One region of the Rhizobium sp. YTUHZ045 genome, then DNA from elsewhere that is predicted to be linked to it. Evidence: riboswitches for the same ligand, from Rfam matches in the RefSeq annotation. Region 1 holds a riboswitch; each other region holds the start of a gene.
What was found. A riboswitch is a leader RNA that binds a small molecule or an ion and turns the genes downstream of it on or off. The one in region 1 is predicted to bind thiamine pyrophosphate.
Positions count from the first base shown of each region.

Region 2: it holds a riboswitch for thiamine pyrophosphate, as region 1 does, so the genes downstream of both, thiC (phosphomethylpyrimidine synthase ThiC) here and thiM (hydroxyethylthiazole kinase) in region 1, are expected to answer to the same signal.
Region 3: it holds a riboswitch for thiamine pyrophosphate, as region 1 does, so the genes downstream of both, NMA58_RS18895 (ABC transporter permease) here and thiM (hydroxyethylthiazole kinase) in region 1, are expected to answer to the same signal.

Region 1 covers NZ_CP101434.1:375,979-383,861, reverse strand. Annotated here, with positions in the region: gene NMA58_RS28925 (RidA family protein) at 1-396, opposite strand, end outside; gene NMA58_RS28920 (ABC transporter permease) at 445-1,314, opposite strand; gene NMA58_RS28915 (ABC transporter permease) at 1,314-2,255, opposite strand; gene NMA58_RS28910 (ABC transporter substrate-binding protein) at 2,338-3,864, opposite strand; gene NMA58_RS28905 (DUF1349 domain-containing protein) at 4,088-4,672, shown strand; TPP riboswitch at 4,806-4,902, shown strand; gene thiM (hydroxyethylthiazole kinase) at 4,948-5,751, shown strand; gene thiE (thiamine phosphate synthase) at 5,748-6,383, shown strand; gene thiD (bifunctional hydroxymethylpyrimidine kinase/phosphomethylpyrimidine kinase) at 6,380-7,189, shown strand; gene NMA58_RS28885 (GNAT family N-acetyltransferase) at 7,403-7,882, shown strand.
Region 2 covers NZ_CP101433.1:141,270-149,152, forward strand. Annotated here, with positions in the region: gene NMA58_RS22755 (AAA family ATPase) at 1-2,831, opposite strand, end outside; gene NMA58_RS22760 (metallophosphoesterase family protein) at 2,831-4,099, opposite strand; TPP riboswitch at 4,365-4,496, shown strand; gene thiC (phosphomethylpyrimidine synthase ThiC) at 4,591-6,423, shown strand; gene thiO (glycine oxidase ThiO) at 6,426-7,412, shown strand; gene thiS (sulfur carrier protein ThiS) at 7,409-7,606, shown strand; gene NMA58_RS22780 (thiazole synthase) at 7,608-7,883, shown strand, end outside.
Region 3 covers NZ_CP101432.1:3,838,259-3,846,141, forward strand. Annotated here, with positions in the region: gene NMA58_RS18870 (formate dehydrogenase subunit gamma) at 1-246, opposite strand, end outside; gene NMA58_RS18875 (LysR family transcriptional regulator) at 381-1,274, opposite strand; gene NMA58_RS18880 (ArsR/SmtB family transcription factor) at 1,352-1,693, opposite strand; gene NMA58_RS18885 (SDR family NAD(P)-dependent oxidoreductase) at 1,797-2,567, opposite strand; gene soxR (redox-sensitive transcriptional activator SoxR) at 2,692-3,162, opposite strand; TPP riboswitch at 3,495-3,608, shown strand; gene NMA58_RS18895 (ABC transporter permease) at 3,757-4,563, shown strand; gene NMA58_RS18900 (ABC transporter ATP-binding protein) at 4,560-5,372, shown strand; gene NMA58_RS18905 (ABC transporter substrate-binding protein) at 5,437-6,447, shown strand; partial or broken gene NMA58_RS18910 (acyltransferase family protein) at 6,537-7,756, shown strand.

The DNA.
Region 1 (7,883 bases):
ATCCGAGCAGCCGTTGATGACGCTCGGATGATCCTCGAACTCGGGCATGGCATTCACCATGCCGAGCAGCTTGACCACCCGCCTGACGCGGGAGAGATCGCCAAGCGCTTCATGCATGACGGCAAGCAGGTTGATGCCGGTCAGCCGCGCATGTCGGTAAGCTTCCTCGACACCAACTCCGCCGCCGACCTTGCCGGCATGCAGGAAGCCATCGGCCTCGCGCGGGCCCTGGCCTGACAGATAGAGCATGTTGCCTTCTAGCACATGCGTCACGAAATTGGCGATCGGCGGCGGTGGCGGCGGCAGCGTTATGCCGAGCGCGGCTAACCGTTGGTAAGGCGAGTTCTCGACCTTGCCGGCGGCGGCGGGGAACTGATTCACGCGAACTCCTGTCATGCGAATTTCTATTGGCGGATTTGGATTGGGCGACCTCTGGTCGGCGGATTAAAGGTCCTTGCGAAGTCTTGGATCGAGCATGTCTCTCAGGCCGTCGCCGACCATCTGCAGCGACAGCACCGAGAGGACGATCGCCACGCCGGGGAAAACGGTCATCCAGTCGGCCTGCCCGATATATTGCCGGCCGGCAGCGATCATCGTTCCCCAGGTCGGCACTTCGGGGCTGACGCCGAGGCCGAGGAAGGAGAGGCCGGCTTCGGCAAGCATGGCGCTGGCAAAGAGGAAGGTGGCCTGTACCAGGATCAGCGACAGCAGATTGCGCAGCACGTGTCGCGTCATGATGTGGAAGGTCGAGATGCCAAGCGCCCTCGCCGCCTCGACATAGGGCAGCTCGCGGATGACAAGCGTCGAGGCACGGACGATACGGGCAAGGCGCGGCGAGTAGACGATCGACAGCGCAATGATGACCGTCGTCAAGGACGGGCCGAGAGCGGCGACGAGGGCGATGGCGAGCAGGATATCCGGAAAGGCCATCATCGCGTCGATCAGCCGGGCGATCGGCGTATCGAGCTTTTGAAAGAAGCCGGCAAGCAGGCCGAGCGTCACGCCGATGGCGGCCGACAAGGCGACGACCGCCGCACCGACGAGCAGCGACAGGCGGCCGGCGAAAATCGTGCGCGAGAAGACGTCGCGGCCGAACTCGTCAGTACCGAAAAAGAAGACGCCGCTCGGCGGCTTCAGACGGTTGACGATGGAAAGCTTCGACGGCGAATAGGGCGCGACCACCGGTGCTAACACCGCCAGCAGCACGAAGACCGTCAGGATCAGCAGGCCCAAGGCCACCGTCCTGCGCTTCATCAGGCGGCGGACGAACTTGATGCCTTCGCTTTCGACGGGTTTGATTGCCACATCCGCCATCAGTAGCGCACCCTCGGATCGACCAGCAGGTAGAGCATGTCGATCGCAAAATTGATCAGCACGTAGAGGGCGGCGATGACGAGCAGCGCCCCTTGAATGACGGGATAGTCGCGGCGCAAAACCGCCGAAACGACGAGATTGCCGACACCCGGCAGTCCGAAAACGGTTTCGGTGACGACAGCGCCCGAGATCAGCACCGCCGCCGTCAGGCCGAGCACCGTCAGTATCGGGATCAGCGCATTCTTCAGCGCGTGCTTGAGGATGACCTTGCGCTCGATTAGCCCCTTGGCGCGCGCCGTGCGGATATAATCGTCGCCGAGCACATCGAGCATAGAGGCACGGGTGAAGCGCAGGATCAGCGCCGAAGAAACGATGCCGAGCGCAAAGGCCGGCAGCGTCAGATGATACATCCGGTCGATGAAAGTCGAGCCCGGGCCGCCATAGCCGGAGACCGGGAAGAGATTGAACCGGACAGCGAAGAACTGCATCAGAATGAGACCGAGCCAGAAGCTTGGAATGCTAGCAGCGAACATGGCAAGCGTCGTTGCCGCCTGGTCAATGAAGGACCCGCGCCGATAGGCGGCATAGATGCCGATCGGCAGGGCGATGGCGCTGGCGATGGCAAGCGAAAACAGCGTCAGGAAGAAAGTCGGCTCGGCCCGGTCGATGAGCGCGGATGTGACCGGCATGTTAAGGAAGATCGACTGACCGAGATCGCCCTTCAGCAGTTCGCCTATGTAATAGACATATTGCAGGCCGAGCGACTGATCGAGGCCGAGCCGGGCCCGGAGATCGGCAATATCCTGCGGCGTCGCATCCGGCCCGAGCATGACGGCGGCCGGATCTCCCGGAGTCACGCGCACGATGACGAAGACGATCGTGACGACCAGGAACATCACGACCATCATGCCGAACAGGCGTTGGAGGATGTAGCGTATCATGAATGCCGGCCTTCAATCCCTTGCAGATGCGGCAGAAAAGATGACCGGTACCGGTCCCGAAGGGCGGCACCGGCGGTGTTGCTTACTTCTTGATCGAGGCGTTCCAGAAATATGGCCACGGAGCCGGATCGACGCCTTCGAGCTTGATCGACTTCGCCGAGACGGCGTTGAAATCGCCGATCTTCATGAAGGGTGCGTCTGTATAAACGGCCTTCTGGACATCGGCCCAGAGCGCCACGCGCTTCTTCGGATCGACCTCGGAGGTGAAGGCATCGACCGCGGCCTTGCGGGCCGGCGTGTCCCACCAGCCGGGCGAACTCGTCGACAGCGAGCCGATGAGGGCCGGCTCCGGCAGGAAGGGACTGTGGGTGATGTAGATATCCCACAGCTTCGGATCGGTGCGGCGCTGCGTCAGCGTCGCCCAGTCCACCACCTGCATATCGACGGTGAAGCCGGCAAGTTTCAGATATTCGGCGGCGACCTGCGCCATCTTGTAATGGAACTCGTATTGGCGGCTGGTCAGGATGCGGATCGGCTCGCCATTGTAGCCGGCCTTCTTGGCAGCGGCCGCCGCCCCTTCCGGATCGGCGACATTATAGGAGCCCTCGGCGCCGGCATCCGTCGACCAGGCAAAGGACTTCGGGTAGATGGCGCCGTCGAGCGCATAGAAATCCTTGCTGCCGAAGGCCGCCGCCAGCATATCTTCCATGCTGAGCGCCTGGCGGATCGCCTTGCGCACATCGACCTTGGCAGCCACACCTTCCTTGGTGTTGAAGACAAAAACCGGATAACCGAAGGGCTTCAGCATGACCGGCTGCGCGGCGGTCGAGGCCTTTAGCTTGTCGTAGGATTCGACCGGGATCGAGTCGACATAGTCGTACTGCCCGGAAACGGCGGCCTCGACGCGGGTGTTCGGGTCCGGCACCGGCACGAAGCGGATTTCATCGAGATATTGATGACGCGCGCCGCCATAACCATCGCTCTCGCCGCTGCGCGGCTTGTACCCATCGAAGCGGACAAGCTGGATATACTGGTCGGCTTTCCGTTCCTTCAGCATATAGGGTCCGGTGCCGATGAACTCCTTCATCGGCTCGTCCTGTTTTTCGGACGGGATGATGATCGCCGCCGAATTGTTGAAGGCGAGCAGCGAGGTCAGCGGCGCATAGGGCTGCTTCAGCGTGATCGTAACCATCGAAGGATCGGTAGCCGCGATCTTGTCGATAAAGCCGGCCACCTGCTTGCCGCGCGAGGCGATCTTCATCCAGCGGGTAAGCGAAGCGACCACATCCTCGGACGTCATATCGGTATTGTCGTGGAACTTGACGCCAGTCCTGAGCTTGATCGTATAGGTTTTGCCGTCGGCGCTGATCTCGGGCAGGCTTTCAGCGAGAAGCGGCGTGACGTTCCAGCTCTTGTCGAAAGTGTAGAGCGTCTCGAAAATATGCTGCGTGACGATGCCGACGAGATCAGCCGTGGACGACATCGGATCGAGCGTCGGCGGCTCGCCGATCGTCGCGACATTGATGACGCCGCCCTTTTCCTGAGCGAGCAGGGTCGAAGGCAGGGCGACGAGCGCGGTGCCGAGAAGGAATGCGACGAATGTTTTCATATGAGAGCTCCCGATTTAATTCCACAATTATGTAATTCATCTTTTTGTAACAGAATAGAAGCTGAAGCTATCGTGTCAAGCATGAGCGGTCGATTATGCAGCCGCGGATGGCGCGTTTCCGGAAAGCACCATCTTCAGCTGCGCTAGTTCTCCGCACGGGGCCTGCGTGATACGCCAAGTGAGACGACTGCCCTGCGGCAAGATTAAAGGAAGGGAGAAGCGAATGAGCATCGACTTCAATGACGGGAAATGGCTGAACGAGCCGGCCAGCTGGCACGCCGACGAAACCGGCCTGACGATGACGACAGGCGAAAAGACCGATTTCTGGCGCGAGACCTATTACGGCTTCACCCGCGACACCGGCCACTTCCTCGCCTTTCCCACGGGCGACAGCTTCACCGCACAGATCCGCGTCCAGGGCGAATTCCGCACCCTCTACGATCAGGCCGGCCTGATGGTACGCATCGACGAGAGCCGCTGGGTGAAAACAGGCGTCGAATTCACCGACGGCGAAGCCTTCCTCAGCACCGTCGTCACCGACGGAAAGTCAGACTGGTCGGTGTCGCAGCCCTTCAAGGAATTGGAGGATTTCCGCATCCGTGTGACTGTCGCAAACGGCGCCGTGCGCATCCAGGGCTCCCGCGACGGTAGCCGCTGGCCGTTGCTGCGGCTAGCACCCTTCCCGGCTGCCGATCGCTATGAGGTCGGGCCGACAGCCTGTACGCCGGAGCGGAGTGGTTTGAGGGTTCGATTTTCGGAGTTTTCAATCAGCCCGGCTATTACGACGGGGCTGCATGATTTGAGTTAGGCAAAATTGGATGCCTTCAGGATTGCGCTGGGAAGGCCTCCAGCAATGTCCACGCCCAAGGGCAGCCGCTCCGAAATACCGGAATACTCACTTTCGGAGTGACAGCCGCGCCCTTCTCTGCGAAAAAGAGCGTGATGAGAGACAGGGGCGTTCGTCGACAGACGGGCTGAGAAGAACCCTTCGAACCTGAACCGGATAATGCCGGCGGAGGGAGTCGCTCGGGGCACCGCCGTAAGAGCAGCGCCCCGCGCCCGCCCCCGCCTGAAAGGGGCACCATGCAGAGCAAGATCACGTCGGGAGCCATGCTGAAGGCGATGCGCGAAAAGCCGCCGCTCGTTCAGTGCATCACCAATTATGTCGCGATGAATATCGCGGCCAACGTCCTGCTGGCCGCGGGCGCTTCGCCCGCCATGGTGCATGCCGCTGAAGAAGCCGGCGAATTCGCCGGCATCGCCAATGCTTTGACCATCAACATCGGCACGCTCTCGACGCAATGGCTCGAAGGCATGCAGGGGGCTGCCAAGGCCGCCATTGCGGCCGGCAAACCCTGGGTGCTCGATCCGGTGGCCCATTACGCCACGGGCTTCCGTCGCGCCGCGGTGGCCGACCTTCTGGAGCTTCGCCCGACGATTATCCGCGGCAACGCCTCCGAGATCATCGCGCTTGCCGGCGGCGAGAGCCGTGGTCAGGGCGTCGACAGCCGCGATCCAGTCGAACAGGCGGAGGATTCGGCACGGCGGCTGGCGAAGAGGCAGCGGACCATCGTCGCCGTCACCGGTGCTGTCGATTTCGTCACCGATGGCGCGAGGGCAGTCCGTATTGCGGGCGGATCGGCCCTGATGCCGCAGGTCACCGCGCTCGGCTGCTCGCTCACCTGCCTCGTCGGCGCCTTTGCCGCGACCGCGCCCGAAGATCTCTTCGGCGCGACTGTCGCCGCGCTTGCGACCTTCGCCGTCGCCGGCGAAGATGCAGCGCTCGGCGCCGCCGGCCCGGGCTCCTTTTCCTGGCGCTTCCTCGATGCGCTGGCTGCGATCGACGCCGAAACGCTCGATGCCAGGGCAAGGGTATCGGTCGCATGAAGCGCTTCGACCTTTCGCTCTATCTCGTTCTCGATCCCGATCTCTGCGCCGGAATCGGCATGATCGAGACGGCGCGGCTTGCCGTTGCCGGCGGCGCGACGATGGTGCAGTTGCGCGACAAACATGCCGGCACGGCCAGCATGATCGAGACCGGCCGCGCCTTGAGAGAGGCGCTCGTTGGAACCGGCGCCCTCCTCATCGTTAATGACGATGTCGAGGCTGCGGTCGCGATCGGCGCCGATGGCCTGCATGTCGGCCAGGAGGATATGAATGCGCGCAGGGCACGAGACATGATCGGACCCGAGATGATCCTTGGTCTCTCGGTGGAAACAGCCCGGCTCGCTGCCGCCGTCGACCCTGATATTGTCGATTATGCCGGCGTCGGACCTGTCTTTGCGACGCCGACCAAGGCTGATCACAAACAGCCGGTCGGCTTTGATGGTCTTGCCAGGCTGGTGAAGGCCTCGCCGGTGCCGTCCGTCGCCATCGGCGGCCTCAAGGCGGAGCATGTGGCCGAAGTGTTTGCAGCCGGCGCCGAAGGGCTTGCCGTCGTCTCCGCCATTGCGGGCACGCCGGACCCCGAGGCCGCCGCCCGCCGCATCGCCGCAGAAATCCGAAAGGTCCGCCCATGATCCGCAACGTCCTCTCCATCGCCGGCTCGGATCCCTCCGGCGGCGCCGGCATCCAGGCCGATCTCAAGGCGTTTGGCGCCCGTGGCGTTTACGGCATGGCAGTGCTCACAGCGTTAACGGCACAGAACACGCAAGGGGTGACCGGCGTGCATCTGGTGCCCCCGCAATTCGTCGCCGATCAGATCGATGCCGTCTTCGCCGATGTGCGCGTCGACGCCGTCAAGATCGGCATGATCGCCAATGCCGGCATAGCCGAGGCTGTCGCCGCAGCCCTTGCCGGTCGACCGGGAATCCCCATCGTTCTCGACCCGGTGATGATCGCCAAGGGTGGGGCCGCCCTGCTCGCGCCCGAAGCGGTCGACGTGTTGACCCGGCTGCTGCTGCCGCTCGCAACCCTCCTTACCCCGAACCTGCCCGAGGCCGCGGCCCTGTTGCACCAGCCGGTCGCGACCAATCGCGATGAGATGGCGGCGCAGGCCGAGCGGCTGCGCGCGCTTGGCCCCGCCGCCGTATTGGTCAAGGGTGGCCATCTCGGCAGCGACGAGAGCCCAGACGTGCTTGCCACGGCCGACGGCCTGCACTGGTTCGAGGCCAGGCGAGTGCCAACGAAAAATACACACGGCACTGGCTGCACGCTCTCCAGCGCACTGGCCGCCGAGCTTGCCAAGGGCGCATCGGCCGAGCAAGCCGTCGCCATTGCGAAGGATTACCTTGCCGATGCAGTCGCCGCCGCCGGCAGTCTCACTGTCGGCTCCGGACATGGCCCGGTGCAGCATTTTCATGCGCTTTGGAAGCACGGCGAATAACCGATCCCGCCGAAAGGCGCAGGCTTAGGATTATGAGAGAAAAACGGCCCGGCCTCCCCGGGCCGTTTTCATTCGCGCCAGCTGGCGCTGGTCCGAAGCCGGGCGCACCGCTCCATTTGAAAATCCCTGTTGACAAGCCCATTTAGATAGCCAAGTCTATGACATTAAACGGATATATATTCCGCTATAAAGGAATATCTGGAGGAGAGACAGGTGCCAGACCTGCTTGTGAGCTTATATTCCAACAGGCTCGCCGACCTGAAAGAGCGGGCCGATAATGTCCGCGCCTCCATTCGTCCGGCTCTTCCACCGGAACTGCACCTGGTCGTCAACTGGGTTCGCGAACGATTCAGCGAGAATTGGGCGAGTGAAGTTTCGGTTGCCTTTTCCCGCCAACCCGTCGCCTGCCAGATTGCCGTCGACGGCGGCAAGCTGCTCGGCTTTGCCTGCTATGACACGACGGCCCGCGGCTTCTTCGGCCTAACCGGCGTCGATCCCGAGGCGCGTGGCAAGGGCATCGGTCTCGCGCTGTTTTCCGCCTGCCTTCAGACGATGAAGGCGCTCGGCCATGCCTATGCCTTCATCGGCGATGCCGGGCCGGTCGATTTCTACGCCAGCACCGCGGGTGCGATCGCCATCCCTGCCCCCGACAAGGGCATTTACGAAGGCATGCTGCGAAGCGCGCCGAAATGAC
Region 2 (7,883 bases), on a different replicon from region 1:
GCGTCGCGCTCGACCGCAGCGGCGTCGACACCGTCAAGGCGCCGTTCGGCTTCGGAAAAACTCGCAGCGCGCAATGCCTCGGTGATCTGGCGGCGTAAGGTGGCGACCCGCTCTTCCAGCCGGTCCCGCTCTCGGGACTGGTTCAGCAATACTTCCACCGAAGCAAGCGAGTCTGCGGCGAAATAGCCGGTCAATTCGTCCTTGCGGGCATTGTGAACGGCCAGTTCCTCCTCCAGCGCACGCCGTTTTTCCAATTGTCTTTCGAGATCCGCCTGCCGGTCTGCCCGAAGCTGAGCCGCATGCCGTGCCGCCTCATGACGTTCCACAAGCGCGTTTGCGGAGGCGAGCGTATCTACGGCCGGCTGGCTGAGACCGCAGTCTCTGAGAAGACCGGCGATATGCTCGCGAAATTGCTGCTGGTCGCGCTCCATCGCGGCAACACGAGTTGCGAGGTCATCTCTTTCCTTCAGGATGGAGGGCAGTGCAGCGAGCGCATTCAGCATTGCTCGGACGGCCGCCATCGAACCGGCTTTGTCGGCAAACCAGGTTCGCGACAGCGCCTCCGCCCATTCCCGCTCCCAGGCCGCCATGGCGGCTTCCGCCTCCTGCTGGTCGCGCTGGCGTTCCCTGAGATCGTGGCTGAGGTCACCGACCGCCTTTTCATGCGCCTGCCGCGCCGCCCGCTCGGCTGTGCTGGCGGCGAGTATATCATTTGCAGCCTGCATCAGCTCGGCGACCCGTCGCTGGTCTGCGTCATCAAGACCGGCTTCTGCAAGGCTCTCCGCAAGCGTTGCGGCATGCCTATCCAGTTCGATGCGAAGCGCGTGCACCGTGTCTTCTGCGTGCTGCAGATCGTCCCAGGCGGCCAGCGCTGCGGCTCGCTTGGTGCTCCAAGTGTCGAGTGCGGCCACGCGCGCCGCGGCTTCGGCGTCATATTCGATGTTTTCAGGCAGCAGATCACCGATGCGCTCGGCAAGCGCATCATGTTCGGCGCGCGCTTCGCCAAGCAGTTCCCTTTGCCGCTCGATCATTGCTGCCGTTGCCGCTTCCGCTTGGCGGAGTTGGCGCAGCTCGGCCAGTTCCTGCGCCCGCGACAGCCGGCCGGCGGATACCACGTCGTCCTGCCGCATCCGCTCCTCGAAAATCCGAGCCGTGGCGGCATTCAGACTGGTGAGATGCGCCTGCCAGGCGGCATCGCGTTCATCGCGCAGCCGCGTGGCCTCGGTATCGTCGATCGAACCGCCGGCGACGAAGGCCGCGATCCGGGCTTTGGTCAGCGCCTGTTCGGTGCCGAGATCGCGCAGCCTTCCCTCGTGATCGCCAATCCGCTTGTCGATAGCAGTCGCTTGGCCACGCCAGGTTTCGATCTGTCGAGGCTCTGCCGCGGCCGTCCGCTGCAGAGCGACGGCGTTGCCGCTCCAGGGTGCGAGCTGTTCAAACTGGTTCTCCTGCGTTCGCTTCGCCTGGACAAGTGTCCGTTCTTCCATGGTAAGCCGCACGGGGAGATCAGATCCCGCCAGCCGGCTCAGGGCGATTTCGATGCGGCCGAAACGCGCAGGATCCAGGAGCCCAGATCCATCTCGCGAGCCGCCTTCCCTGTTCAGCCTTTCGAGATTCTCCCGCACTCGCAACAGTTCCCGATCAGCGGCTGCCAGTTTCGCCTCGACGCCGGAACGCCGTTCGATAAGATCGCGGATGATGCCGATCAGCGAAGCGGGCAGCAGCAGCGCCTCGGGTTTCGCATGGCCCGGCTGTTCGAGATCGGCCAGCAGTCGGGCCAACTCACCCTCCTGTTCGGCCAGCGCCAGCCGGCGCTTCGGCAGATCGCTCTCAGCCGCAAGATAGCGCGCCCGACCCTGATCCAGCAGGTCCATATGCGCGGTGACTGCCAGCGCCTTGTCGTCGATCGCGATCGCCTCGATCTCATCCGCAAGCTGGCGCAGCGTGCGGTCGGCGGTCTCGACAAGCGCCTGCAGCCGCGTCTCGTCGCGCGAAAGCTGGGGCAGGAGCGCGAACCATTCGGACGGCGGCCGCGGCAGATCGCTCATGGCGGCTGCATCTGCATCCAGCCGCCGGAGCTCTAGGGCCGGGGGTAGGGCGCCGAGAAGGCGCGTCAGCTCCTGATGCCGGGTCTTGGCCTCGGCCAGTTCCCGCGTGGTTTTTCCATAGGCAGCGTCGGCCTGCTCATAAGTCGATTTCAGGGCCGCATAGGCCGAAGCAAGCGTGTCGATGGCATTGCGCTCGGCCTTGAGCGCTTCGAGCGAACGCTTGAGTTCCGCGAGCTTGGTGCTCGACGACCGCTTCTTGTAGATCGCGTTGGCTTCGTCGGCTGCCGTCACCAGCGAACGGCTCAGGCCTGCCAGGCCTGAGCTGGCCGAGAACAGCAATTCGCCGAGTTCGCCCTTGCTTTGTATGATGGCGTTGCCGCCTTCCTTGAGCGACTGATCGTCGAGCGAGAACATGGTGCGATAGGCCTCGCGACCGACGCCGCCAAGCGCGCCGGCCAGGAGCGCCTCGTTCACAGCTTGTCCCCGATCATCGACGAGGCTGCCGGTCCGCAGCTTGAGCCGCGCCAGCTCATATTCCCAGCCACCAAATTCCAGCCGCGCACCAACCTTCATCGTATTGTAGGGATGCAGGAAATTATAGGTGCTGCGCTCACCAATGCCGTAGAGCAGATCAAGATAGGCGGCGAAGGTGGTCGATTTGCCCGCTTCGTTCAGGCCATAAACGATGTGCAAGTCCGGCGAACCTTGACGGGCCGCGCCGAAATCGATGGAGTGATCGGTGAACTTGCCATAGCGGGTGAGGTCGAGGCGGCGCAGACGCATCAGCTGTCTCCCCGATCCACCGCCTTCATCCGGGCGGCGATGTCCTCGGCGCCATCGGCGAGAAGGCTGTCGATGAAGCGTTCAAAACCCGCCTCGTTCTGGCCGGCAAATGCCCGGCTCTCGGGCGGCAGGTCGGCAAGCAGGTCCCGGACCATCTCCCTGACCTCGTCGCGAAATCCGCTGCGGGTGATGACCTCGTCCCGCATCAGCGCCCCGAGTTCGATGACGGGATCGGCGGCGGACGCGTCTGCGGGGATCGAGGGCGCTTCGAAGGCGAGTTCCAGCTTCTCGATCCAGGTGCGGCCGATCGCGTCGCTGCGCCGCTCGGCTTCCGCCTGCATGAGGTCGACATCGCGCCGCAACTGCCAGGAGAGCGGCGTGCGGCCGGAAAGCCTGAGGCGTGCGACAAGATGCGGCGAAGCCGTGCGGTCGCGCTGCGCCATCAGCGCTGTCTCGACCACCGTGGCCGCCTCACGCCAATCATCGACACGCGTGAGGTCGACATTGACGCGCTCGAACTGCGCGATGCTTGTGCGCCGCTCCTCCACCGTCACGGTCCGGTCGTCCGCCACGGTCACCAGCGACACGGTCTTGACGCCCGCTTCATTGATGTCGCGGCCCTGCGGCATGCCGGGCATGATGACTGTCGCCGTGCCGGGATAATGGCTGCGCTGGTGGAGATGCCCGAGCGCCCAGTAGTCGAAACCCGAGGCATGCAGGTCGAGCACGTTGCAGGGCGCATAGACATCATGTCCAGCCGATCCGGCCAGGCTCGTATGCATGATGCCGATATTGACGGCATCCGCTACCGGCGGCTTGAATTTCGGCAGCAGCGGGTCCGGGGCTTGCGGCTTGGCGAAGCTCAGACCGTGGATTGCGACCGACAAGCTGCCCTTGGTGGTCTCGACAGTCTCGGCATGGCCGCCGAAGATCTTCACCGTATCGGGCATCACCAGTTCCCGGGCGATCTTCGACATCGCATCATGATTGCCCCGGATCTTGAAGACTGAGATGCCCGCTCGGTGCAGCCGTTCGAGCTCGCCTGCCAGGAAGCGCGCCGTCTTCATCGACGTCTGCTCGCCGTCATAGAGATCACCGGCGATAACAAGCGCATCGACCTGCTCCTCAAGGCAAAGATCAACGATCGCGACCAGCGCCTGCCGGCTGGCGTCGCTGACGAGATCGGCCAGCTCGGCGTTGCGAAGCGCGAGAGAGCGCAGGGGAGAGTCGAGATGGAGATCGGCAGTGTGAACGAAACGATAGGGCATGAATGCAAGAATGGTGTTGCGATAGGGTGATCCAGCAGGCGCCGTCTGACAAATAAACGGACGTTATCGCCCGTCAGCAAAACATGAGACCATGCCACGAATATTCAGAGCATGGACGGCAGCGTCCTGGCGAGTGAAATGGGCCGGCGGAGCTGGCCCATCCACAATCAATGCTGCTCTATCGGACTGGCCGCCGACTCAAAAGGTCCGGATAGGAACGCGTGAGGGTCGGCTTGACATCAGGGCCGCAGCGGTCTTTGATGCAGGTATTCACCAGGGGTGTCCCGGCAAGGGGCTGAGATTCTGCTGAACAATACGGCTTTGCCTGTTGTGGCGCAGTGACCCGTTGAACCTGATCCAGTTCATACTGGCGTAGGGACGGTGCAGACGCTGCGGCTGTCGGGCGGATTTCGCTTTGTCGCATGAGGCGTCTTTCCATCATTCCAACACTGGAACTGGGTCTCCAAACGTCAAACCTTGGAGCCTCACCCATGAATATTGTCGCACCCAAGCTTACTCCGGTCGTCACCACCGGCCCGCTTCCGGCCTCGACCAAGATCGCCAAGCCCGGAACGCTCTATCCTGATCTGCGCGTGCCGATGCGCGAAATCAGCCTTCACCCGACCTCCGGTGAACCGCCGGTCACGGTCTATGATTCCTCCGGTCCCTATACCGACCCGGCACATACGGTCTCGATCGACGCCGGACTGCCGCGTTTGCGCGAGAGCTGGATCAGGGCGCGTGGCGATGTCGAGGCCTATGAAGGCCGGGTGGTGAAGCCTGAAGACAATGGTTTTGTCACCGGCGAGCGGCTGACGCCGGAATTCCCTATTCGCAACACGCCGCTGAAGGCAAAAGCGGGCCGCGCCGTAACCCAGCTCGCCTATGCGCGCGCCGGCATCGTCACGCCGGAAATGGAGTTCATCGCCATCCGCGAAAACCTCGGCCGGCAGGCCGCGAAGGAGGCGCTCGCGCGCGACGGCGAAAGCTTTGGCGCTGATATTCCCGATTTCGTAACGCCCGAATTCGTCCGCCAGGAAATCGCAGCCGGCCGGGCAATCATTCCGGCCAACATCAACCACCCGGAATCCGAACCGATGATCATCGGCCGGAATTTCCTGGTGAAGATCAACGCCAATATCGGCAACTCGGCGGTCACCTCGTCGATGGCGGAAGAGGTGGAAAAGATGGTCTGGGCGATCCGCTGGGGCGCCGACACGGTTATGGACCTTTCCACCGGCCGCAACATTCACAACATCCGCGAATGGATCATTCGCAATTCGCCGGTTCCGATCGGAACGGTGCCTCTCTACCAGGCGCTTGAAAAGGTGAACGGCATTGCAGAGGATCTCACCTGGGAAGTCTATCGCGATACGCTGATCGAACAGGCCGAGCAGGGCGTCGATTATTTCACCATCCATGCGGGCGTGCGGCTTGCCTATATCCCGCTCACCGTCAATCGTGTCACCGGGATCGTCTCACGCGGCGGCTCGATAATGGCCAAGTGGTGTCTGCATCACCACAAGGAGAGCTTCCTCTACGAGCATTTCGAGGAAATCTGCGACATCTGCCGTGCCTATGACGTCTCCTTCTCGCTTGGAGACGGCCTTCGCCCGGGCTCGATCGCCGATGCCAATGACGCTGCGCAATTTGCCGAGCTCGAAACCCTCGGCGAACTGACCAAGATTGCCTGGGCCAGGGATTGCCAGGTGATGATCGAAGGCCCTGGCCACGTGCCGATGCACAAGATCAAGGAGAATATGGACAAGCAGCTCAAGGTCTGCGGCGAGGCTCCCTTCTATACGCTCGGACCGCTGACCACCGACATTGCGCCGGGCTATGATCACATCACCTCCGGCATCGGAGCCGCGATGATCGGTTGGTTCGGCACGGCCATGCTCTGCTACGTCACGCCGAAGGAGCATCTGGGCCTACCCGACCGCAGCGACGTCAAGACCGGTGTCATCACCTACAAGATTGCCGCGCATGCCGCCGACCTCGCCAAGGGCCATCCGGCCGCCCGCATCCGTGACGATGCGCTGTCGCGGGCGCGGTTCGAATTCCGCTGGGAAGACCAGTTCAACCTCTCCCTCGACCCGGATACGGCGCGTTCCTTCCACGACGAGACCCTGCCGAAGGAGGCCCACAAGGTGGCGCATTTCTGTTCGATGTGCGGCCCGAAATTCTGTTCCATGCGCATTTCCCACGATATTCGCGCCGAAGCGCAGAAAGAAGGACTGGAAGCCATGGCCGCCAGGTATCGCGACGGCGGCGACCTCTACATGCCGGTCGCCGAGGCTGCGAAAACTCTTGCCGGAGAATGACGATGCATGTTCTCGTCAAGGGGGCCGGCGTTGCCGGCCTCACCGTTGCCTGGCAGCTCCATCGGCACGGTTTCCGGGTCAGCGTCGCTGAGCAAGCCGACGAGGTCGGCGCCGGTGCTTCCGGCTTTGCCGGCGGCATGCTGGCTCCATGGTGCGAAAGGGAAAGCGCAGACGAGCCGGTCCTGGCGCTCGGCCGTCTTGCCGCCGATTGGTGGGAGGCAGCGCTGCCCGGCCATGTCAATCGCCGGGGGACGCTTGTGGTGGCGGCCGGGCGAGATGCCGGCGAACTCGACCGCTTTTGTCGCCGGACAAGCGGATGGGAATGGCTGGACGAGCCGGCGATCGCGACGCTTGAACCGGATCTCGCTGGCCGCTTCCGCAGGGCATTGTTCTTCCGGCAGGAAGCGCATCTCGATCCGCGCCAGGCGCTCTCCGGGCTCGCCGCCGGACTTGAGGAAGCCCGCATGCGCCTCACATTCGGCGTCAGGGGCGATGCCGACCTTGCCCCTTACGATCGCGTGATCGACTGCACCGGGGCTGCCCAGATCGGCCGTCTGCCCGGATTGCGCGGCGTTCGCGGAGAGATGCTTTGCGTCGAAACGAAGGAGGTCTCTCTCTCCCGTCCCGTTCGCCTGCTGCATCCGCGCCACCCGATCTATATCGTGCCACGCCAGCGAAATCGCTTCATGATCGGGGCGACGATGATCGAAAGCAACGACATCGGCCCGATTACCGCGCGTTCGCTGATGGAGTTGCTGAATGCCGCCTATACCCTCAATCCTGCCTTCGGCGAGGCACGGGTTACGGAAACCGGGGCAGGCGTGCGGCCGGCTTATCCCGACAATCTGCCGCGGGTGACGCAGGAGGGGCGCACATTCCATGTCAATGGCCTCTACCGTCATGGCTTTTTGCTTGCGCCAGCCATGGCAGGGGAGGTGGCGCGGCTTCTTCTTGGAAAAGACAAGCACTCGGAAAGGAAGGCATCATGACCTTCATCATCAATGGCGAGGAACAGGAGGTCGCGGCCGCGACGCTCGCGGATCTTCTTCTCGCTCTCGACTACGAAGGCGAATGGCTGGCGACCGCAGTGAACGGCGAGCTGGTGCACCGTGAGGACCGCGGCGATTTCAGGCTCGGCGAAGGCGACCGCATCGAAATTCTCTCACCCATGCAAGGAGGCTGAGATGCTGAAACTTTATGATGTTGAATTCCGCTCCCGACTGCTGCTCGGCACCGCCCGCTATCCGTCTCCAGCTGTGCTTGCAGAGGCGGTCAAGCGCTCGAAGACCGAGATCGTCACCGTTTCGCTTCGCCGCGAAGCCGCCGGCGGCAAAGCAGGCGGCGCCTTCTTCGACCTGATCCGCGAGCTTGGCGTGCAAGTGCTGCCGAATACGGCCGGATGTCACAGCGTGCAGGAGGCCGTGTTGACGGCGAAGATGGCGCGCGACGTCTTCCGCACC
Region 3 (7,883 bases), on a different replicon from region 1:
CTTCAGCACATGGCGGCCAGCGGGATGGTCGCGATAATCGTGGTAGAATGTCATCACCCCGTGCACTTCGGCGCGCGAGAGGTTCAGTTCCTCCGCAATCACAGGCAGGGCTTCCTGCGGCACATAACCGAATTCTCGCTGAACCTCGTGCAGAATGGGAAGCAGCGGTCCTTCAAGGAAGCGAAGGTCGGCGACGATGGTCCGCGTACGCGCTGCGATATCGCCTTCGGCGATATGAATGGTCATCAGGCAGCCCTCCCGGCGGCTCGCTCGTTTCGGGATGGCAGGCCTCCCCAGCCGAGCGCCATCATGCAGACAACATCTCAGGGAAGCCGACGACGATCAATAAAGCTATCTCGTGGATTGATAGGTTTTTTCTATCAGAGCTCCTCGTCCCGCACGAGCACTCTCGCTTCGTGCAGCAGGGCCGAAACGAGCGGGGTGAAGGGCTCCCGATAGGGTGCGACGAGGCCAACCAGATGGTGGGCTTCCGGTTCGACAATCGGAATCATCCGGATCTCCACCGGAAAACCAAATGATTTCGCCACGTTGCGCGGCATGATGCTCGCCCAGCGTCCGGTTCTGACATGCGAGAACAGCACGATCATCGAATTGGATTCGAGCGTCGGATGCACAGTGGCGCCGGCTTCCGTCAGATGCCGGTTGATGATGCGGCGGTTCTGCATGTCGGCGGTCAATAGACAAAGCCGAAGATCGCCGACCTCCTTCCAGGTCACATTGTCGCGATCGGATAGCGGGCTGCCTGCAGCCGTGATCAGATGATAGCGCTCGGCATAGAGCGGAACACTGGTGACCCGGCCGAGCGGCTCGTTTTCGAGATAGGTGATGCCGGCGTCGATTTCGAGATTTTCGAGCATGCTCAGCACCTGCAGCGAGTTCCGCGAGACGATCGAGAAGGTCACTCCCGGATGTCGTTCCTGAAAGGGCGTGGTGATGCGCGAAAGCATGGCGAGCGCCGTCGGAATGGCGGCAAGGCGAATATGGCCGGAAAGTCCGCGGCGGGCCGCGCGCATCTCCTCGCGCATGGTGCGGGCATCGCCGACGATGCGCCGGGCCCATTCCAGGACGCGCTGGCCCTCCGGCGTCAGCCCCTGAAAGCGCGAGCCGCGCTGCACCAGCATGACACCAAGCTGATCCTCGAGCTGCCGGATCGCGGCTGAAAGCGTCGGCTGGGACACCCCGCACTCCTCCGCGGCGCGGCCGAAATGCTTTTCGTTGGCAAGGGCGATGAAAAATTCCAGCTTGTCGATCATCCGGTCTCCCGATCCGGCGCGAAATCATCCGGATCAGCTATCTTCGACGCAGCAACCGTGCTCCGCAAGGGCGGGTACTAATTGTTTTCAGCAGCCGGAAAAAGATCGAAGAGCGATTCAAGGAAGGCAAGCACGTTTGTATTGCCGATACGGTAATAGACCAGCCTGCCCTGACGGCGCGTATTGACGAGACCTTCGAGCCTCAAACGCGCGAGCTGCTGCGAGACCATTGCCTGCTGAATGCCGAGGATGTTTTCGATTTCACTCACCGTCCGCTCCTCGGTCGCGAGTATGCAAAGAATCAGAAGTCGAGTCTGGTGCGCCAGCGCCTTCAGCAGATCGCTCGCCTCACGAGCGTTTCCAGCGAGTTTGTGCAGTTCCTGACCGGACATTCCCGGCTCGGGCTTGGGCAATGGCATTCGACATCTCGGAAGGGAAGCAAAAAGGCAGATCAGCACGATAGCATATTCGCACACACGAATTTGCCAAAAGTGAAGAAATGTCAAAAAAGGTCTAACTAAATCAGCAGATAAGCTGGCCGCCATTGATCTCGAGGACCTGGCCGGTAATGTATCCGGAGAGCGAGGGCGCCGCCAGAAACAGATAGGCGGGAGCGCAATCCTCCGCTGTGCCCAGCCGCTGCAAGGGAATAGACTTTCTCGTCTGCTCCAGCTTTTCGCGGGAGGAATAGCGCTCGTGGAAATCCGTCTCGATCGTTCCGGGCGAGACACAATTGACGCGGATGCCATCCGGCGCGAGCTCGCGGGCAAGCGCCTTGGAATAGGTTGAAACGAAGGCTTTCGAGGCAGAATAAATCGAAGAACCGGGACTGCCGCCGGTCAGCGCGGAAATTGAAACGGTGTTGACGATGGCAGCGCCTTCCGCCGCCTTCAATGCCGGCAGCAACGCACGCGTCAGCGCCACCACCGACGTCTGATTCAAACGCACAATCGCCTCATAATCTGCGTCAGTCAGTGTGGCAGCTGGAAAACGGCCGAGCATAGTGCCGGCGTTGTTGACGAGCACATGCACCTTGTCGAAAAAGGTAAGCGCATTTTCGGCAAATTGCGCAGCGCCGCCAGCGGCAGTGAAATCGGCGTGCAGCAACAGCGCCCGTCTTTCGGATTCAGCCGTCAGCAGAAAATCCGGCAGATCGCGCCCCGGTTTGCGTCCAGTATGGACGATCACCTTCGCGCCGCAGTCCAGGAACTGCCGGGCCACTTCGAGACCGATGCCCCGCCCGGCGCCGGTTACGATGACATTGCGATTCTCGAATAGTCTCGGATGGAACACGAAGCCGTCCTCCTCGCGGACAATGCCGCCTGTTGCGCCATTCGCCCTTAACATATGAGCGCGCCGGCCGAAAGAAAGGCAGGCATCATCTTTCCGCCAGAGGCTGGCGCTCTTCCCTGAAAGTTCATACTTCGATTTCGGTCTCCAGCAGCCGTGCGCCTGGCCCTTCCTCGCCGAGCTGATCGAAGGGATTGCGCAACGGACAGCTTTCGATCGACAGGCAACCGCAGCCGATGCAGCCGGTCAGACGGTCTCGCAGCAGGCTCAGCCGTCTGATTCGCGTGTCGAGTTCATCCTTCCAGCGCACCGACAGCGTCTGCCAGTCGGCAATCGTCGGCGTGCGCCCCTGCGGCAGGGAGGCAAATGCCGTCTGGATTTCCGAAAGCGGAATGCCGACACGTTGCGCCACCTTGATGATGCCGAGCCGGCGAAGGACATCGCGTCCGTAGCGCCGCTGGTTGCCGCGCGTGCGGATACTCGAGATCAGCCCCTTGGCCTCATAGAAATGTAGCGCCGAGACGGCAAGACCACTGCGTTGCGCCACTTCGCCGACCGTCAGAAGCCTGCCGAGCGGCGTTGCAGAAATCCTATTCATGGCCTATTGACCTCAATATTAGTTGAGGTTTTATAACCGCTGCTTCCCCGGCCGTAAAGCACGAGGCGCAGGAAGGAGCGTCAGTGAGATCATCCGGTCGATACAAGCTGAAATGATGGCGTCGGCGCTTGCCCGGCCCGCACCAATCGCCCCTGCCGATATTGCCGCCTGAAAGACAAGCGCTCGGGTTCCGTTCCCGGCAGGTACGGAACCTCGGAAAACACCCGGACAGGACCTCCGTCCGGGTGTTTTTTTATCTGCGCCCCATCCGACCGGGCGCACGGGTTTGCAATTTTGCGGTTGCGGCAAGAAAACCCCGATGATAGTTTTCGCCGAAATAACAGGGGAGCTCCGTGTCGCCGGGGCTGAGATGTGAGGCGCAAGCCTCCGGACCCTTCTAAGCTGATCTGGGTAATGCCAGCGGAGCGAGGTCCAAATGTATTCCGGCGCGCAAGTGTCACTCTACCGGACGTCCGGCAATTCCGTCGGCATCCCTATCGATGCCCTCAAGGCAACCGCCCCAAATCGCATCGAGACCGATGCCCTCGACAGGTTTGCGCGAACGGCCCGGCGAAAGCCTGAAATCGAACGCCGATGACATCGCCACGACCATCGGATTCGCGCCTTGCGACGCTCTATCTCGCCGTGTACCGGGCAATGCCCGCCTTGCTCGCAGGCTTTGCTTTTCTGGCGGCATGGGAACTCTATGTCGATCTTTCCGGTATCAAACCGTCCATTCTGCCGGCACCTTCGCGTATCCTTGTCCAGGGCTGGCTGAACCGAGAGGCGCTGATATCAAACACCTGGCCGACGCTCGGAGCGACACTCGGTGGTTTCGCCCTGTCGCTCGCCTTCGCCTTCGCCTCTTCGATCCTGATGGATTTCATGCCATTCATGCGCCGGGCAATGCTGCCGATCTTCATCGCCAGCCAGACTTTGCCGCTGGTGGCGATCGCGCCTCTCGTCGTCCTCTGGTTCGGTTTCGGCCTTTTGCCGAAGATATTGCTGGTGGCGCTCGTCACCTTCTTTCCGCTGCTTGTTGCCCTGCTTCAGGGCTATGAGGCGACCGATCGCGACATTGCCGAGCTCTTGAATTCGATGAAAGCGAGCCGCTGGCGCATTTTCCGCCTGGCGCGGCTTCCCTCGTCGCTGCCCTATTTCTTCGCCGGCCTTCGAATCTCGATCACCTATGCCGTCGTCGGCGCGATCTTTGCCGAATATGCCGGCGCTGCAAGCGGCCTCGGCATCTATATCCTCAACGCCAAGAACAATTTCCGTCCCGATCTCGTGCTCGCCGCCGTGATCGTCAGCGCTCTGTTGACGCTCTGCCTCTTCGCGCTGACGCTGGTTATCCAGCGTTTCGTCATGCCCTGGCAGCCATCCCAGGAGCGGCGCCGATGACCGGTCAGATGCTTGAGCTGCGCAACATCTCGAAGTCCTTCGACGGCATGAAAGTTCTAGACGACATTTCGCTCGCCGTCGCAGACGGCGAGTTCGTCTCGATCGTCGGCCCATCCGGCTCCGGAAAATCGACCGTGCTGAGACTGCTGACACAGGCGCTGCGACCCGATTCCGGCGCCATGCTTTTCAACGAAGCAGCGCTGGAACAGACGCCGCATTCCTTTGCCTTCATGCCACAACGCGATGCGCTGATGCCCTGGCGCCGGATCATCGATAATGCCGCGCTCGGTCTGGAAGTGAAGGGCATGGCTCGCCGGGCTGCACGCGCCGCTGTCGCGCCCCTCTTCGAGCGGTTCGGCCTTGCCGGCTTCGAGCATCACTACCCCGCCTCTCTTTCCGGCGGCATGCGCCAACGTGCTGCGCTGCTGCGCACCGTCATCCAGGAGCAGGACATGCTGCTGCTCGACGAGCCCTTCGGCGCGCTCGATGCGCTGACCCGCACGCAGATCCAGGAGTGGCTGCAAGGCATGTGGACCGAACATCGCTGGACGGCGCTGCTGATCACCCACGATGTTCGCGAGGCCGTTTTTCTCTCCGACCGGATCTACGTGCTGTCTGCCCGTCCGGCGCGTGTCATCCGCGAATTCCGCGTTCCCCTGCCCCGCCCGAGAAGCATTGCCGATGTCGGTTCGCCGGCGGCCCAGGCGATCGAGACCGAAATCCTGCAAACCCTGCTTCATCCGCTAGAACAGGGTGGTTTTAGGCCGGTCGGCCCAAAATCTGAATCCTGTTCCAATTTAAAGAGTTAGAGTCTGATGTCGTTCGAAAACCGTGCTTTTCGGCGTCATGCTCTAAAGACCTGAGGAGGTCACCATGCCGCTTCTCACCCGCCGCCAGACGATGCTCGCCGCCATCGCGACAAGCCTCGCCGGCCGCGTCGCCTTCGCTCAATCGGCGCCCGCAAAGGTTCGTATCGCGCTCGACTGGACGCCCAACACCAATCACATCGGCATCTACGTCGCCAAGGCGAAGGGCTTCTACACGGCCGCCGGCCTCGATGTCGAAATTCTACCCTTTACCGACACGAGTGCCGGCACGCTGGTATCAAACGGGGTCGCCGATTTCGGCATCAGTAGCGAGATCGAGGCCCTGACGCAGCGTGCTGGCGGCGGTGACGTGAAGATGGTCTACGGCGTCGTCCAGACGGAAACCGCACGCCTGATCTTCAAGGGCGGGCGGGACGACATCAAGAGCCCTAGAGATCTCGATGGCAAGACCTATGGAGGCTTCGGCGGCACTTGGGAAAGCGCGCTGGTCTCGGCGATGATCCGCAATGACGGCGGCAAGGGCGACGTCAAGACCGTCACCCTCGGCACCTCCGCCTATGAGGCGCTGGACAATGGCTCGATTGACTTCACGCTGGAGATCTACACCTGGGAGGGCATCGCCGCTGAGCTGGAAAATCGGCAGATCAGCCGCTTCCACTATTCCGATTACGGCATTCCCGACGAGCAGACGACAGTCATCGTTTCCAGTGACGCCTATCTCTCTGCCAGTCGAGAACACGCGCGCGCCTTCATCCAGGCCACGCGTCAAGGCTATGTCTACTCCATCGATCATCCCGACGAAGCCTGCGACCTGCTGATATCAGGAAGTAACGGTGCGCTGATGAACACGGATCTGGTGAGAGCATCTCAGAAGGCGTTGATCGAAGGCCATTTCCTGAGATCCGAGGCCGGCGTGATCGGCACGCTTGATCCGGCAAAGGCTGATGCCATTGGCGCTTTCCTGGTCGAGAACGGCATTCTCGTCGATGCGAATGGCGTCGTGATCAAGGAGAAGCCGGACTTTTCCACCTATTACACCAACGAACTCCTCGGCTGAGCTCGCCCGGGGCCTTGCCGAGGCGGTCTTCCCAGGCAATGCTTTGCGCCTGGGCGGTTTGAGCCGAATCGGGCAGGGCGGGGAACGACATGCGAGCACAGGACAGACTGGCCGGAGCCGACTTTCTGCGCGCAATGGCCTGCTTGTTGGTGCTCGCGCATCATCTCGCGCTCCGGCTGGATATGCGCAGAATACCGGATGAATTGGCGGCGACGGCAAACGTCCTCCGCTTCGGCAATTTCGGCGTCGCCATCTTCTTCGTGCTCAGCGGCTTTCTGCTTGCTCGCCCCTTCTGGCACGCTCTCGACGCCGGCGGCGCCATGCCCAGCCTTGGGCACTACGCCATCCGCAGGTTGGCGCGCATCGCTCCGGGCTTCTGGGTCGCCACCAGCGTCAGCTTCGTCCTTAGCCTGACGCTGCTTGCCGTGCCGCTGACGCCAGAACTCGTCGTCCGCTACGTCTCGGGACTGTTGTTCATGAGCCAGTGGCATTGGCGCACGTTTTTTCCCGTCGAAGCCGATGGGCCGCTCTGGTCCATTCCCTTCGAGGTCACCAGCTATGTGCTCCTCCCGGTCGGCTTTCTCCTTCTGTTTCGCCTGCCGCTGCTACGGCAACGTCCGTTCTTCGCCCGCGCCGCCTGGCTCTGCGTCATTGCCGTCGTCCTTCTTGCTCATCTGATGATCCTGAGGCTCTTTGCGCTCGACGATATCGGGCGCGGCTGGGCATATGGCCTTCAGGGTGGAGCGAAGGAATGGATGCCCAACTATAATCCGATCGGCTTCTTTGCTGTCTTCGCGCTCGGCGCGCTTGCCGCCGGCATCGAAGTGATGTTGCCCGCAAGACGATCTCCCTGGTTCGACGCCGCGGCACTCCTCGCCGTCGCGGTTGCCGCTTACCGCCTCCTCATATCCCCAGGCGGCTCGGCCGAAGGTTACGGTTGGCTTGACATCCCCTATGGATTTCCGGTCTTCCCACTGGCCGTCGCAACAGCGCTCGTTTCACTCAACCATTCGCAGCGTCTGGTCAGGCTGCTTGATAACGCCCCCGTCCGCTACATCGCCAAGATCTCCTTCGGCATTTACATCTGGCAGGAGATCATCCTGACATTAATCCAGAGACTGGACCCCGGCTCGTTCGGCGCCTCCTCCGAGAATGTGGTCACCGGCTGGCTGCAATCCTGCACACTGACAGCGGCGCTCGTTTTTCTGGTGGCAAGCCTCAGTTATTATCTGTTGGAACGACCAGTAATCGATTTTGGCAATCGCCTGACATCGCGCCGCCTGATCGGGCTACTCCTTTAGAAGTATAATTTCGAACGCCGCTCAACTAGAGGCATTAAGGTTAACGCGAAATACTCCCATTTTTGGCGTCTTTATGCTTACCGATTTCTTATTTATAACGATGACAAACCATACGTAAGCATGTATCTGTCTCCC